Regions from separate parts of the Pseudarthrobacter sp. J1763 genome, predicted to be linked through region 3. Evidence: riboswitches for the same ligand, from Rfam matches in the RefSeq annotation. Region 3 holds a riboswitch; each other region holds the start of a gene.
The links. Region 3 has a riboswitch for S-adenosylmethionine ahead of ACQQCD_RS01645 (aminotransferase class V-fold PLP-dependent enzyme). Riboswitches for the same ligand answer to the same signal wherever they lie in the genome.
Positions count from the first base shown of each region.

Region 1 (5,374 bases), on a different contig from region 3:
GCCCAGTTACTCGCCTTCCCGCCCACGCCGGCCCCACAAAACCCCCACATTCCGGGGATCCTGCGGCGAGCGCATCAAGATTTTCCCGAGCAACTGGGCTGGAAGGCCAAGGAATCTGGGAAAACTTGTCCACATAGAGCACCTGAGCCGTAGCTTTGGAAGCCCGCATCGCGTGAACTCGTTGAATGGACCCCGTAGTAGCACTCAAAAAACATGGTGGTGTAGCAAGGACGCGCCAGCTGATCTCCAAACGGCTGTCATCAACAACGCGTGGTTAACATGTGCCAGCGCCGCAAGTCACTACGGCCTGTGGATACGCAACCCGCCCACACAGCTCCATTTGGGATGCAACCACGGCCACGGCTCTGGGTTTGTTCGGCATCGGACCGTCCGATTCGACGCGGAAGGCTTACTTCCGCTGGCAGCAGTTGAGGATGCGGTGATCCATGCACTCACGTGCCTACCTATCCCCGCCTCAACTGCCCTCGCCACCTCAGCTATTCGTCTTTGCGGTGTGCCCCTTGAATTACTGACCCAAGAGTTGAAGGGCTCATGCTCGGCCCCGGCGTTGCAACAATTGCGGGAGCTGGATATGCGCGCCGAGTCCATCGTGGAAGTGGATGGGTTCCAGTATCATTCGAGCCGGCAGTCCATGCGCAAGGACCTTCAACGCAACAACGCCTCAACGAGCCACGGTTTTAGGGTCCTCCGGTACATGCCGGAGGACATTTGGGCCCGACCAACCGAGGTTATTGCCCAGATTCAGCAGGTTCTGCGGGCGCAGGGGCGGTGAGGGCAAACGGGAGTATTACTGCCCCGTTGCGGCCGGTACAAGAATCCAGAGGACTTCGGTTTCTTCGCTGCCCGGGTTTTCCCAGCTGTGGGGCTCACGCCCGGGAAATGACAAGGTGTCCCCGGCGGAAAGTTCATAACGTTCATTGGTCATGATCAGGCTCAGTTTGCCTCGAACAACATGCAGGACATCAACATCGCAGTCCACGGCATACAGTTCGCTTTCGCCTTTACCGCGCGGGGCAATAACACCTTGGAGGACCTGGACGCGGCGTTCAGAACGGGCAGTGAGCAGCCGCTCAACAATTCCCTCGCCACCGAGTGAGATCCGCGGACCATCGCCATTGCGGGTCAAATGAGTTTCCGGAGCGGCAAATAGATCCCCCACGGAAACGGATAGCACCTGGCACAAGGTCACCAAGGAAGCTACCGACGGCGAAGTCAGGTCACGTTCCACCCTGCTGAGAAATCCTTTGGTCAAGCCAGTGGCGGCAGCAACTTGTTCGATGGTCAGGCGCTGGGATTGGCGGGCGGCCCTAATCCGGGAGCCGATCGCCACGGGGGTACTGCTGGGTTCTACGGGCAATGCCTTCATCAAAAACCTTTCACCGCTGGTTCGCGCAGCCTCGGCCAAACACCGTTGTTCCAGCCAGAGCCTGCCCAGGTCACTGGAGCCATCCTAAGGCGTGCCTTCAAAGCTCACTTGTTATGTCACGAGATTGACTGTTAGGCCCATCACATAATAGCGTGGCGGGCAACAAAGGTTGCCTCATAGGAAATATCCGCGTGGTCACCACCCCAACCTCTTATATAACGCTCTGAGGAGCTCCCCATGAATGCCGCTTCTGGCAACATCATCAACATCGTTATTGTGGTGGCATATTTGCTCGCCATGCTGGCGTTCGGCTGGTGGGGCAAGTCCCGCACCAAAACAACAGCGACTTCCTCGTAGCGGGCCGCCGCCTTGGTCCCCTGCTCTACACAGGCACCATGGCCGCCGTCGTACTGGGAGGCGCATCCACCGTAGGTGGCGTCGGCCTCGGCTACAAGTTTGGTATTTCCGGTATGTGGCTGGTGGTCGCCATTGGCGCCGGTGTTTTGCTGCTGAGCTTGCTCTTCGCCCCCACCATTCAGCGCCTCAAGATTTACACTGTTTCCCAAATGCTCAGCCTGCGTTACGGCCAGCGCGCCACGCAGACCTCTGGCATTGTGATGCTTGCCTACACCCTGATGCTCTGCGCAACTTCTACGGGCGCCTACGCCACCATTTTTGTGGTTCTCTTCGGCTGGGAACGTTGGCTGGCCATCGCCGTGGGCGGTGCCATTGTGCTGGTGTACTCGACTATCGGCGGTATGTGGTCCATTACCCTCGCTGACCAGGTTCAGTTCATCATCAAAACCGTGGGCATCTTCTTCCTGATGCTCCCGTTCACACTCAACGCAGCCGGCGGCCTAAACGGCATCCGCGAACGCGTTGACGCGAGCTTCTTCCAGATGGACGGCATCGGGGTCCAGACCATCATCACGTACTTTGTGGTCTACACCTTGGGTCTGTTGATCGGTCAGGACATTTGGCAGCGTGTGTTCACCGCCAAAACCCCTGCGGTTGCCCGTTGGGGCGGCGCCACTGCCGGTATCTACTGCATTCTCTACGGTGTGGCCGGCGCTTTGATCGGCTTGGCCGCCAAGGTAGCACTGCCCAATATTGACGTCAAAGCACTCGGCAAGGACGTTGTTTACGCCGAGGTCGCCACCAACATTTTGCCAATCGGGATCGGTGGTCTGGTCATGGCTGCCGCTGTTGCCGCCATGATGTCCACTGCGTCCGGTGCGCTCATTGCCGCAGCAACCGTGGCACGCGCCGATGTTGTTCCTTTTGTTGCCAGCTGGTTTGGGAAAACCATCAACACCAATGACACCGAAAACCCGGAGCACGACGTCAAAGCCAACCGTTATTGGGTCCTTGCTTTGGGCATCATCGCCGTGCTGATTTCCATGGCCGCGCAGGATGTTGTGGTGGCTTTGACCATCGCTTACGACATCCTGGTGGGCGGTCTACTGGTGGCAATCCTAGGTGGTCTGGTGTGGAAGCGCGGTACCGGAATCGCCGCTGCATGGTCAATGGCTGTTGGCTCCGTCCTCACTCTGGCACTGCTGATTGCCTACTCCGCTGGCATCATCCCCAGCGAGGATGGCGTGTACGCCAACGATCCCATCTACTGGGGCCTTGGCGCGTCGCTGCTGGTTTATGTGGTTCTCTCACTCCTGACTAAGCCCACTGACGCGGCTGTTCGCGCCGCATGGGACAAGCGTGTATCAGGCGCAGTTGTGGAAGAAAAAACGCCGGTAGCAGTTCCTTAGACGCACAGAGCACGTAACAAAAGCACCTCCTGCGGCGGTGCCGGATTCACAAATTCCGGCACCGCCGCAGTGCGTTGTAAGCTGGTGCGCAGCTTCAAGACTTGTGGTGCCAAGCTCCGACTTACCACAGACCAACCCCATGTTCGCGGGTGGTTCGGATGAGGAAGCGGCCGCGGCCAGAAGGCCGGGGCAAGAGCAACGGAAGGATCCGGCCGTGTCAGCCGCCCCCACAGACCGCTATTCAGCCCCGCAGCAACCAGTTCAGTTTCAAGAACCAATTCAGTTTCAAGAACCAGTTCAGTTTCAGCAATCGCTTAAGTACGACGACGCCGCGGACACCGCGTCCCAGCCCACCACGGTGCCGGTCCTGCCAGCCGTGGATCTAAATTTGGGCACCGTCACCATCTGGCGCTCAAGTGGGTCTCAACGGTATTGGTGTGCCGAGCCGAAGGAGTTGGCCCGAGCACTGAACAATGCTGTGGCTCAACCGGGCTGGGATGAAGTGAACGCTGTGCTGACTGTCCGTGTAGCCGCCATAGGGCACCGCCGTGGGAAACCTCTGAGCTTCACTCTGAAAGCCACAAATTAAGGTCTACCGAAACTTTTTCGCAAGGAATACCGGCCCAAAATCCGAGCCGATAAACGGTACAGTGATGGTTGCGCAACGGGGCGCCACCTTTCATTGAACCCAGGAGCCCGAGTTGAATTCAACGCCGGAAGAGCAGTCCGGAACCCACCAGCAAGCAGTTACTGAAGCTACTTCTGCAGACATCAAACGCTGGCGGCAGTACCTCGCCGACGAGCGCGCCGAAGCGGCCGTATACCGCGATTTGGCCCAGCGCCGCGAAGGCGAAGAGCGCTCAATCTTGCTCGCTTTGGCCGAAGCTGAGGGCCGGCATGAGGCTCACTGGGAGCAGCTCTTGGGCGAGCATGCTGAGCAGAAGCGTGCCGCCTCGCTCAACAGTCAGCTCCTCGGATTCTTGGCCCGGAACTTTGGATCCGTGTTCGTTTTGGCCTTGGCCCAGCGCGCCGAGGGCCGCTCCCCCTACGCCACAGACCCGGCTGCTACCCCGGCCATGGCCGCCGACGAAGCCATTCACGAGGAAGTAGTTCGTGGTTTGGCAACCCGCGGCCGTAACCGCCTCTCCGGCACGTTCCGCGCAGCTGTATTTGGCGCCAATGACGGCCTGGTCAGCAATTTGTCCTTGGTGATGGGTATGGCCGCGACGGGTGTGAGCAGCCAAGTTGTCCTCTTTAGTGGTGTTGCCGGCCTGCTGGCAGGCGCTTTGTCCATGGGTGCTGGCGAATTTGTTTCAGTCCGTTCTCAGCGCGAATTGCTCGAAGCATCACGGCCTACCCAGATCACCCTCCATGCAGCACCCCAGCTGGATGTGGATCAGAACGAACTAGTGTTGGTTTACCGGGCCCGCGGAATGAGCCAAGAAGCGGCCGAGCACCGGGCCGCCGAGCGCTTGGGCATTTTGAGCTGCGACTGCGATCCCAGCTTGTCCTTGCAGCCGGAATTGCCTGAGCCTGAGGACGAACACGAGGCTGTGGGTACCGCATGGGGCGCTGCCACCTCAAGCTTCTGCTTCTTCGCTTCCGGTGCCATCATCCCGATTTTGCCGTTCATCTTTGGGATGGCCGGAATGCCGGCGCTGATCGTCGCCGCCGTTCTGGTGGGCTTGGCACTGTTGGTGACTGGCGCCGTCGTTGGTTTGCTCTCCGGTACCTCCCCACTCAGCCGGGCACTGCGCCAACTGGCGATTGGCCTCGGTGCTGCCGGGGCCACGTACGGTTTAGGTCTACTGTTTGGTGCCACGATCGGCTAGGAGACTTTCACTCTCCCTTTCCGTTGGGTTATTTGGAGCGTAAAAGTTCGACGGCGTCTGCTACAGTATCCACCAAGTGGACGTGCCGCTCCATCGGCTTTCCCGCAGCCAGAGAACTCAGCAGCTGCCACACCGGGACCTTGTTTTGCCAATACGTCCGGCCCACTAAAACCATGGGCCTGACGGTCTCTGGGGTGCCGTAATAGTTCTCGCAAGCATCCTGGAAAACCTCTTGAACCGTGCCGGCAGCACCAGGCAGAAACACAATGCCACCGGTGCACAACTCGAGGAGGATTGCTTCGCGGATCGAGTTGGCGAAGTACTTGGCAATCCCGCTTGCGAACAGATTCGGCGGCTCATGACCGTAGAACCAGGTGGGAATCCCGAGG
Region 1 covers NZ_JBNPEN010000002.1:69,765-75,138, reverse strand. The annotation lists gene ACQQCD_RS02350 (endonuclease domain-containing protein) at 440-793, shown strand; gene ACQQCD_RS02345 (helix-turn-helix domain-containing protein) at 809-1,387, opposite strand; partial or broken gene ACQQCD_RS02340 (sodium:solute symporter) at 1,625-3,153, shown strand; SAM riboswitch class IV at 3,246-3,355, shown strand; gene ACQQCD_RS02335 (hypothetical protein) at 3,368-3,742, shown strand; gene ACQQCD_RS02330 (VIT1/CCC1 transporter family protein) at 3,855-4,985, shown strand; gene ACQQCD_RS02325 (LOG family protein) at 5,014-5,374, opposite strand, start outside.
Region 1: another riboswitch for S-adenosylmethionine. It lies ahead of ACQQCD_RS02335 (hypothetical protein); the one in region 3 lies ahead of ACQQCD_RS01645 (aminotransferase class V-fold PLP-dependent enzyme).

Region 2 (5,374 bases), on a different contig from region 3:
GGTAGCAGTTCACCTAGACCATGCCGAGGATGAGCAGCTGGCGCTGCAGGCAGTGGACTTGGGATTCGGTTCCATCATGTACGACGGCGCCCACCTGGAATATTCAGAAAATGTTGCAGCCACGCAGCGTGTAGTTAAGTACGCCCATGCGGCGGGTGTGTACGTGGAAGCTGAACTTGGCAAAGTGGGCGGAAAAGACGGTGCCCACGCCCCGGGCGTTTTAACTGACCCGGATGAAGCAGTCAGCTTTGTTGCTGCCACCGGCGTTGATGCTCTTGCCGTGGCTGTAGGTTCCTCCCACGCCATGACCGAGCGGAGTGCTGCGCTGAACCTGGAGCGCATTGCTGCCTTAAAGGCAGCCCTTGACGTGCCCTTGGTGCTGCACGGATCATCAGGTGTCTCAGATGCAAACATCGTTGCGGCCATTGCCGCTGGAATGACTAAGATCAATGTGTCCACACACCTCAACGGGTTTTTTACCAGGGCAGTCCGTGAATATTTGGATGCCAACCCCACAGTGGTGGATTCACGAAAGTACTTGAGCGCCGGCCGCAAGGCATTGGTGCCTGAAGTTGCACGCTTGCTTGCACTCTTCGCCGGCCACGCCGGGTAAAGTCGGGTCACCACTACTATGGCGGCCCCTTGAAAGGACACGATGAACCGCACTGAACGGCTGACAGCCATCTTGGATCTACTCGCGGAGAGCGGGCAGATCGAGGTGGAAGACATTGTCACGCAGTTGGCTGTTTCACCTGCCACCGCGCGTCGTGATCTTGACAGCCTGGCCAAGCAGCGGTTGCTGCAGCGCACGCGTGGTGGTGCCACCACCGGGTCAGTGTCCTATGACCTGCCTGGCAGGTACAACCGCGACGATCATGCCGTGCTGAAACACCAGATTGCTATGGCTGCTTCTGCTCTGATCGAACCAGGCTCCGTGATTGGCCTCAGTGGTGGCACCACCAGCACAGCATTGGCTCAAGTCATTGCCACGCGGGACGATCTCAACGCGCCTGCCAACCGGCCCACACTGACCGTGGTCACTAACGCCATTAACATTGCCGCGCAGCTGGCAGTGAGGCCAAATATCAAGATTATGGTCACTGGTGGAATTTTGAACCCCCGCTCCTATGAGCTGGTGGGCCCATATACGGACACCATTATGCAAAAGGTCGCTTTGGACATCGCGTTTATTGGCGTCAACGGGATCGATCCCGAGCTTGGCCCCACCATCAACGATGAAGGCGAAGCGATGGTCAATACCGAGATGGCCCGACGCGCTGGAAGTTCATACGTTTTGGCCGATTCTTCAAAGATTGGCCAGCGTGCTTTTGCCACGATGGGCGGTTACCAGCTGCGGAACCTCATCACTGATTCTGGCATCAGCGCCGATTCACGTGCAGCCTTTGAAGCACAAGGGATTCGCGTCATCGTTGCGGACAGCGTCGGATAGCTCAAAACAGCATGGGTGGAGCGTTGAGCACCGTTGCGGTTTCTTCGCGGTTGACCCACTGGGTAAAGGGACGGTCTAGCTTGTACTTTCCGTCAGCGCGGTGAAGCGTCCGAATTTCGGCATTCTCTGGGTTGTTCAGCGATTCAAAGTATTCAACCGACCAGTGAAACCAGCGCATACAAAACAAGCGCATGGTTAATCCGTGTGTGACAAACAGTGCGTTGGGGGCGTAGTTCTCTTTGGACCAGTGCCGGTACAGGGTTTCCATAAACGAGGAAATGCGGTCGTACACGTCGGAGCCGGATTCTCCTTCGCGGAAGCGGTAGAAGAAGTGTCCGTAGGCGTTGCGAAGTTCTTTTTGGTCTGCAATATCCCCGGCGATCTGGAAATTAGCCCAGTCTTGTTCGCGCAGCCTGGGCTCTTCAATCACTCGCTCCGCCAAAGAACCGAGGTTGAGGGCTTCCAGTGTTTGGTAGGCACGCAAGTAGGGCGAGACGTAAACACAAACTGGCTGCCCATCTAATTGACGCCGGATTTTCTCGCCGGCTTCTTTGGCTTGTTGTACGCCTAGCTCGGTCAGTGGGATGCGGTAATCCGGCACCCTGTTATAGATGGTGGTGTCCACATTGGCCGCCGATTGACCGTGACGGACCATAATGATTTGCTGTGGAGCGCTCATAGTCCCCAAGCATATCCACGTGGACGGGCAACTCAGAGTTGGTTCACAGGAAAGTTGGAGCATCACCATGGGTTATTCACGGCAAGATAGTGAAATGCTTACCCCTGCGCGCAAAAGACTGCGGCTTGAAATCCTGATTGTGCTTGGGCTTTCGTTGGGGCAATCAGCGGTCTATTCGGTAGTGCAGTTGGCTGACAAGATGAGCCAAGGCCCGCTGAGTCAGTCGACGTCTACACTCAATGCCTCGAGGAATAACCGCGAGTTCTTTGACGCTCTATACCAACTTTTGGACATTGGTTTCTCGCTGGTGCCGGTGTTGTTGGTGATCTACTTTTTAGCAGGGGAGGGGCCGGGTGCCTTAGCTCGGCTTGGGCTAAAGCGAGGTTCTCTGGGCTCGCTGGTCAAAGACGTATTGACTGGTCTGGTCTTGGCCGCGGTGTTGGGTGCCGGAACTCTGGCACTGTACGCCGCTGGCCGAGCAGCTGGAATTACGACGGCGATTATCCCCTCCGCCTTGGACGCTCACTGGTGGACGGTGCCGGTTTTGATCCTCTCCGCGGTGCGCCACTCAATTCTCGAAGAAGTTATTGTAGTGGGCTATTTGTTGGCCCGCTGGGAGAAATTGGGCTGGCGGGTTCCGGCAGCCATCATTGTTAGCTCGCTGTTGCGCGGTAGCTACCACCTGTATCAAGGGTTCGGACCGTTTATTGGCAACGTGGTGATGGGTTTGCTCTTCGCGTGGTTGTACTCGCGTCAGTGCAGATTGGTTCCGCTCTTGGTGGCGCACGCGCTCCTGGATATTGCTGCCTTTGTAGGTTTCAGCCTCTTTGGCAAAGCAATCGGCCTAGGCTAACGCGGAACGCTAACTCAGGCCGATCGATTTTATGCTTGCAGAAGTGTGAAGCCTAGATGGTGACAGCTCCGTTGGGAGTGTTGAAGGTGACGGACATAATGCCAGGTGTGCCGTGCGGTGCTACCCACTCAACGGCTACATCTTCTAGAGGCTGTTCTACTGGCTCACCCAACCATTCGGTAACGCGCTCAGCTGAGCCCGCGATAGTCAGTTTGGACATCGCGATTTCGCTGTTGTAGACGTTGGAAGGGTGCAGTTGCGGGTCACCCTCCCACTTGAGCATGTAGGGGACCTGCGGGTCTGCAATCAGACCGAGGATGCCAATCTGGTGCCACATCAATTCGCGGCCGTCAGGGAATTTGCGGTTGCCCGGGACTGCTGCTCTGCCAAGTCGCTGTTCAAAGGGGGAGAGGTCCTCGACTTCCACACACCATCCCATCCAGCCACCGCCGGCAGCGGAACGGGCGCGCACAGCTTGTCCAAACGGGGCTTTGTCCGAAGCGGGGTGGTCTAGGACCTCCACCACTTCAAGATAGGTGTGCCCAGAGAGGGGAATGATCATGTTACGAGTACCGAAGCGGGGATGCACTCCGCCACGGACTGCATCTACACCTAAGGCGGCGGAGATTCGTTCGGTAGTGGCCGTGAGGCCGTCGGTTTCACAAGCGTAAGAGACGTGATCCATGCGCATGCCATTCATCTTGGCACTTTGTGATGGAGGTCTCAGCTAAGGCTCACCTAAGCGTTATGGGATGTCCCTACATTCTGTGTGGTCGCAGTCATCTTCGTCATATTTGTCACACGCACTGGAGACTGCAGCTCGCGGGGCCTACTCTATAAAAAGGTCATGAGTGCCAGCGCTAAACCCCGGTTTGCTGGCCGGCAACCCTCTTCTAGCGGTGGGGTGCCCCGGGTGAAGACCAGGTTTCGCGGCAACGGGTCGCGGAGCAAGCGCGGTCCGTTCGCCTCAGTCTCGGCTAGAGGTCTCGGTCCTTAACCTGAGGAACGAACATGTCGAATTCATGGTCCTTTGAAACCCGTCAGATCCATGTTGGTCAGGAACCAGATGTCGCTACCGGCGCCCGGGCACTGCCGATTTATCAGACAACTTCTTTTGTTTTTCCTAGTGCCGAGAGTGCAGCCAATCGTTTCTCGTTGAGCGAGCTAGCCCCCATCTACACCCGCATTGGTAACCCCACGCAGGATGCGGTTGAGCAGCGAATCGCTAGCTTGGAAGGCGGCATTGGGGCGCTCCTTCTGAGCTCGGGCCAGGCTGCTGCAACTTTGGCAATCCTCAACGTTGCCGAGGCTGGCGATCACATTGTGGCGAGCCCCAGCCTCTACGGCGGAACGTACAATTTGCTGGCGCACACACTCAAAAAGTTCGGTGTGGAGGCCACCTTTGTGAAGGACCCGGACAATCTTGACCAGTGGCGTGCGGCTGTCAAACCGAACACCAAATTATTCTTCGGTGAGGTAGTTTCTAACCCGCGCCAAGATGTACTGGACCTTGAAGGTATCTCCGCTTTGGCACATGAGATCGGCGTTCCGCTGATTGTGGACAACACTCTGGCCACCCCCTACCTGATTCGTCCCATCGAATGGGGAGCAGACGTCGTCGTTCATTCGGCAACCAAATATTTGGGTGGCCACGGCAGCGCAATTGCTGGTGTGATTGTGGATTCGGGAAAGTTTGATTTCGCTGCTTATCCGGACCGTTTCCCTAATTTCAACACCCCAGACCCCAGCTACAACGGGCTGGTTTATGCACGGGATCTTGGCAAGGATGGCGCCCTCGGGGCCAACCTATCCTTCATCCTTAAAGCTCGAGTTCAACTCTTGCGGGACCTCGGCGCAGCAGTGTCACCATTCAACGCATTCCTCATTGCTCAGGGACTTGAAACGCTGAGCTTGCGCGTGGAACGCCACGTGGAGAACGCGGTCAAAACGGCCCAATGGCTTGAGGCTCGCGACGATGTAGTCTCTGTGGCTTACGCCGGTCTCGAGTCCAGCCCGTGGTTTGCCCGCGGTCGCAAATACGGCCCTCGTGGAACAGGTGCAGTGGTCTCGTTCGAATTGCCCGGTGGTGTTGAGGCTGGAAAGCGATTTGTGGACGCTTTAGAACTGCACTCGCATGTTGCCAACATCGGCGACGTCCGCTCCTTGGTGATTCATCCCGCCTCCACCACTCACAGCCAGCTCACACCGGAACAGCAAGCGGTTGCCGGTGTAACACCCGGTCTGGTCCGACTCTCCGTGGGAATCGAGCACATCGATGACATTCTTGCCGACCTCGACGCCGGCTTCCGCGCTGCCAAAGGCAACTAGCCAAGAACGGAGGTTGCCTTCAATGACTCTTATTGCTCCGGCTCCCGAACGTACGGCTCCCTTG
Region 2 covers NZ_JBNPEN010000011.1:70,011-75,384, reverse strand. The annotation lists gene ACQQCD_RS11295 (class II fructose-bisphosphate aldolase) at 1-613, shown strand, start outside; gene ACQQCD_RS11290 (DeoR/GlpR family DNA-binding transcription regulator) at 656-1,450, shown strand; gene ACQQCD_RS11285 (histidine phosphatase family protein) at 1,452-2,129, opposite strand; gene ACQQCD_RS11280 (CPBP family intramembrane glutamic endopeptidase) at 2,224-2,982, shown strand; gene ACQQCD_RS11275 (VOC family protein) at 3,035-3,673, opposite strand; SAM riboswitch class IV at 3,826-3,942, shown strand; gene ACQQCD_RS11270 (bifunctional o-acetylhomoserine/o-acetylserine sulfhydrylase) at 3,994-5,310, shown strand; gene metX (homoserine O-acetyltransferase MetX) at 5,333-5,374, shown strand, end outside.
Region 2: another riboswitch for S-adenosylmethionine. It lies ahead of ACQQCD_RS11270 (bifunctional o-acetylhomoserine/o-acetylserine sulfhydrylase); the one in region 3 lies ahead of ACQQCD_RS01645 (aminotransferase class V-fold PLP-dependent enzyme).

Region 3 (5,374 bases):
AAGAATCCATTCGCGGCCAACTCTCCCGTTCCCGCCCGCGCGACGCTGTGCTGGGTGAAGAGTTTGGCAGCTCAGGTCATGGGGCACGACGCTGGATTATTGACCCGATCGACGGTACTAAGAACTTCATTCGCGGTGTTCCCGTGTGGGCAACGCTGATTGCCCTTGTTGACGAGGGTGAGCCGGTTGTTGGGGTGGTGAGCGCACCGGCACTGGGCAAACGCTGGTGGGCAGCTCAGGGAATGGGCGCCTATATGGGCCGTTCCTTGGCTTCCGCAACTCGTTTGCGGGTTTCTAATGTCACAGAGCTCTCCGACGCTTCGATGTCTTACTCGAGCCTGAGTGGGTGGAAGGAACGCGGAAATCTCGACGAGTTCCTAGCGTTGACTGAAGACGTATGGCGCACCCGGGCCTACGGAGATTTTTGGTCCTATTGCATGGTCGCCGAAGGTGCAGTGGACATTGCCTGCGAGCCGGAATTGAACCTCTATGACATGGCCGCTTTGGTTCCGATTGTTACTGAGGCCGGTGGGCGTTTTACCTCGCTCGATGGCGCTGATGGCCCCTTTGGCGGCAACGCCTTGGCGACCAACTCGATTCTTCACTCCGAGGTTCTGCACCGTTTGAATCCCGAGTTGGACGACCTCTTGAGTAACTAGCACCTCGAAGAACTGCGGCTCAGGCAAAGCGGGCGTGGAAACACGCTTCACACAACACGTAACATTTCCCGGAGGCTTGAGCTCGCCGGGATGGGTACCTTAGTGTTTTTGGCAGGTCACGAGTGCCAGCGCTAAACCCCGGTTTGCTGGTCGGCAACCCTCCTATCGCGGTGGGGTGCCCCGGGTGACGACCTGGCTGGCAATGAACCGTTGCTGGCAAGCGCGAACCCCTCAGGGGTTCCTCTCCGATGAGGTCACACATGTCTCTTGCTCGCCTGTCCCCCGCCTTCACTGCCGAATACTCTGCTCAGCAGGCTGTTTCTGCAGTTCGCCCGCTTGCTGCAGTCACCGGTGCCGAAATTGTTGCCCCACTGATCCAAGGTGGTGGTGTCCGCTACGCCAACTTGGACTACGGAGCTTCCGCTCCGGCGCTGAGCGTGGTTTCCGCCTACTTGAATGAGATCCTCCCCTATTACGCCAGCGTCCACCGAGGCGCTGGCTATGCCTCGCAGATCAGCACCTCGGTGTACGAAAATGCTCGGAACATTGTGCGTGACTTTGTGGGCGGCCGTCCTGATGACACGGTGATTTTCACCCGGAACACCACCGATTCACTCAACGTCTTAGCCGGCTCCCTACCAAGCGTTCATGGCAGTCCACTCGGCGAAGTTCTCTACTTGGATATTGAGCACCACGCCAATCTGCTCCCTTGGCAACGGTTGCCACACCGCAGCGTAGTGGCGGAGTCAACGATTGAGGCGACTGTCCGGGCCCTGGATGCTGAACTCGCTAACGGCGGGATTTCCTTGCTGGCAGTCACGGGCGCCTCAAATGTCACCGGCGAAGTTCTGCCGCTACAGCGACTAGCCACACTCGCTCACCAGCATGGTGCACGGATTGTTGTGGATGCTGCTCAATTAGCTCCGCACCGCCGAATCAATATTTCGGAACTGGACGTTGACTATCTCGCGTTCTCCGGCCACAAACTGTATGCACCGTTCGGCGCAGGAGTGCTGGTGGGACGCAGCGACTGGCTCGATGAAGGCACCCCGCTTCTTGCCGGTGGCGGTGCCGTCAAGGAAGCTCGGCTGGATTCGGTGACGTGGACTACCGGTCCGGCTCGCCATGAAGCTGGCTCGCCCAACGTTTTGGGTGCAGCAACCTTGGCCCGGGCCACCCAAATTTTGGCCAGTCTCGACGAATCACAGTGGATCGGTCACGAAGCGGCCATCCGTGACCACCTTGTTGAGGGCTTGAGCTCCATTAGCGGGGTGAAGGTTCACAAGATCTTCCCTCAGGATCATCTGGACACCATTGGTGTAGTGAACTTTTCGGTAGAAGGTTACGACGCCGGACTGGTGGCCGCTTACTTATCTGCAGAGCACGGAATTGGGATTCGTGACGGTAAGTTCTGCGCTCACCCCTTGTTGAAGCGGCTTGGGCTGCCAGCTGGATCATTGCGGGCCAGCTTCGGCGTTGGATCCCGCCTTGAGGACGCAGAACGGCTTATCAAGGCTGTGACCGAACTTCGCAGTAGTGGCTTGGGGTGGGACTACGTGATCGACGCTGGTCGTTGGGTTCCTGCCAACGATTCCCGCAACTACCCCGATTGGGCGCCGAATACTCCGGGAACAGCCGGTGCAGCACCCTGCTCGGTCTAAAGTGGAAGCGGTATAAAACTCGCCCCACTTCTTGGAAGGATAGCCACGCGTGATTGGCGGTCCCAAAATCCACCACGAACGTCGCCGTGAGCTCGGCAAGGCCTTCGAAGATGGTGCCGAACACTACAACGAGGTGCGCCCTGGGTACCCGCTTGAGATTGCTCAGTGGCTTGTGCCTGAGGGCGCACGGCGGGCTGCAGACTTGGGCGCCGGGACGGGTAAATTCACTGCCCGCTTAGTGGAGCTTGGACTCGAAGTCAGCGCCGTGGATCCTTCCGATGACATGCTGATGCAGTTGAGGCTGGTCCTGCCCACGGTGTCGTCCTATCTGGGCACTGCAGAATCCACTGGCCTGTCCGCCCAGACATTCCAAGTAGTCACTGTTGCCCAAGCGTGGCACTGGGTTGACCCGCACCTTGCGAGCGAAGAGGTTGCCCGGATTCTGACTCCGGGTGGGGTGTTAGGGCTGGTGTGGAATCAACTGGACACCACCATCCCCTGGGTTCATCGCCTCTCACGGATTATGCATGCTGGTGATGTTCTAAAACCCGACTTTCGGCCCGCCGTCGGATCTGAATTCGCGGCCCTCGAATCTCTCACCATTCATTGGGCGGATCCGCTGACGCCCGTGGGCATCATCGAGCTGGCGAAATCGCGCAGTTTTTATCTCTCTGCCAATGACAAGTCTCGTGAGCGAATGCTGCACAACCTTCACTGGTATCTATATGAGCACTTGGGGTACTCGCCCACAGATTCAGTGCACTTGCCGTACCGCTGCCACGCTTGGCGAACACTCAAGCTCTGAGCGGCACTGGGCATTGCCTTCTTATGTCTGCCCAGCTAAAGTTTCGGTGAATCTAAATATTTTATTAAGGAACATCGAACTAGTGTGCGCTCGCCCTCGATGACGATGGCGACTACAAGGAACATTCACCATGAGTCAGCCATCCCCCACCACTATCTCGGTACAGACGCATCGCGTTTCTCGCCGTGCCCTCCTGGGCCTTTTGGGCCCGGCATTCGTTGCGGCCATCGCGTATGTAGATCCTGGGAATGTGGCGGCTAACCTCACTGCTGGCGCAAAGTACGGCTACCTACTGGTGTGGGTCCTCGTCGCGGCAAATGTGATGGCGATGCTGATCCAATACCAATCAGCGAAACTTGGAATTGTGACCGGGAAGTCGCTACCCGAACTGCTCGGCGAACGCCTTCCGCAAACGGCTCGGCGCGCCTACTGGCTCCAAGCGGAACTCGTTGCCGCCGCTACCGATATCGCCGAAGTTGTTGGTGGGGCGCTAGCCCTATGGCTATTGTTCGGCATTCCACTGCCGCTGGGTGCCTGCATTGTTGGGGTCATCTCCATGATCCTGCTCCTCGCCCAGGGAAATAACCGCCAGCGCTCCTTTGAACTAATCATTGTTTTCCTCCTGGCGATCGTGACAGTAGGTTTTTTGACCGGGTTAGTCTTCAGCCCGCCCGACGCCGGTGGCGTAGTTGCCGGGTTAATCCCGCGCTTCGCGGGCCCGGACACTGTACTGCTAGCCGCGAGCATGTTGGGCGCAACGGTGATGCCACATGCGATCTACGTACATTCGGCGCTGTCCCGAGACCGGCACCGCCCCAGCCCTCACGTCCACGTCCCCCCAGCCGCCGTTGCACGACTTTTGACAGCCACTCGAGTGGACGTTTTAGCCGCATTGGCGCTGGCTGGCGTGGTAAATATTGGCATGCTGCTCTTGGCAGCATCCACCTTGGGTGGTCAAGACGGTACTGATAGCATCCCGGGTGCACACGCTGCGATCGTAGCTAGCTTGGGCCCGGTGGTGGGAGTCATTTTTGCCGTAGGTCTATTGGCTTCCGGACTCGCTTCAACCTCCGTTGGTTGTTACGCCGGCGCCACAATTATGGCTGGGCTACTAAAAATCCGTATTCCGCTTTTGGCCCGCCGAGTGGCAACACTATTGCCTGCGATCGTCCTACTGGCGCTTGGAGTGGATCCCACTTGGGCGCTCGTTTTGAGCCAGGTAGTGCTCAGTTTTGGGATTCCCTTTGTTCTAATTCCACTGATTCGGTTGACGGGAAACGCTGAAATTATGGGCAAATTTGTGGACCGTTGGCCGCTGCGCATTGCTGCCATGACCAGCGCAGCACTCGTAGTGGGGCTCAACGGGGTTCTGTTGTGGCTCACCGTGGTTGGCTCCTAAACCCGGTAGGCTGGAACTCGTGAAGACCCCTGTTACCTCATCCTCAATAGAGGACTACGTGAAGGTCATTTACAGCTACACGGAGTGGCAGGAAAAACCCATCACTTCCTCCCAACTAGCTGTCAGACTAGGGGTGGCCAACTCCTCGGTATCGGAGATGGTGCGCAAACTCAAGGAGCAAGGCCTAGTTGATCACCAGCCTTATAGTGCCGTAACACTGACTCCAGAGGGCCTCCGCTTAGCCTTGGCTATGGTTCGGCGGCACCGTTTGATTGAAACGTTCCTAGTTCAGGAACTTGGTTACAGTTGGGACCAAGTTCATGACGAGGCCGAGCAGCTGGAGCATGCTGTCTCTGACACCTTTATTGACCGGATGGCTGAAAAGCTCGGCAACCCCGCCAGGGACCCCCACGGCGATCCCATCCCAAGCGCCGACGGAACCATCATTGTCCCGCCTGCTCACCAACTGTCCGCGCTCGATGCCGGCCACCTGGGGCAAATCACTCGCATCAGCGACGAGAATCCTGATCTCCTGCGCTACCTTGCCGAAGAATCCATCGCCGTAGACACCAAAATTGAACTAATTGGTCGCCGTCCCTTTGGTGGGCCACTCATGATTGGCATCGGCACTGGTAGGGACCGCCGCGAAATTGATCTTAGCGATAGTATAGGCGCCGCTCTCTGGGTTAGCAGCACCACTGCACATGCTGGCTGCACGCTTTCGGAGGCAATCAGTCCTGCCAGACACTCCGCTGAGAGCACCAAAGCGTGAAGGGCCAAGTGCTGACTGCAGTAGGCGGGCACTCTCGCCGTACTTGGCTCGCCGTCGCCGTAGGTGGCTTCATAGGCA
Region 3 covers NZ_JBNPEN010000001.1:344,289-349,662, reverse strand. The annotation lists gene hisN (histidinol-phosphatase) at 1-659, shown strand, start outside; SAM riboswitch class IV at 774-888, shown strand; gene ACQQCD_RS01645 (aminotransferase class V-fold PLP-dependent enzyme) at 920-2,320, shown strand; gene ACQQCD_RS01640 (class I SAM-dependent methyltransferase) at 2,370-3,125, shown strand; gene ACQQCD_RS01635 (Nramp family divalent metal transporter) at 3,256-4,524, shown strand; gene ACQQCD_RS01630 (metal-dependent transcriptional regulator) at 4,544-5,296, shown strand; gene ACQQCD_RS01625 (fluoride efflux transporter FluC) at 5,305-5,374, shown strand, end outside.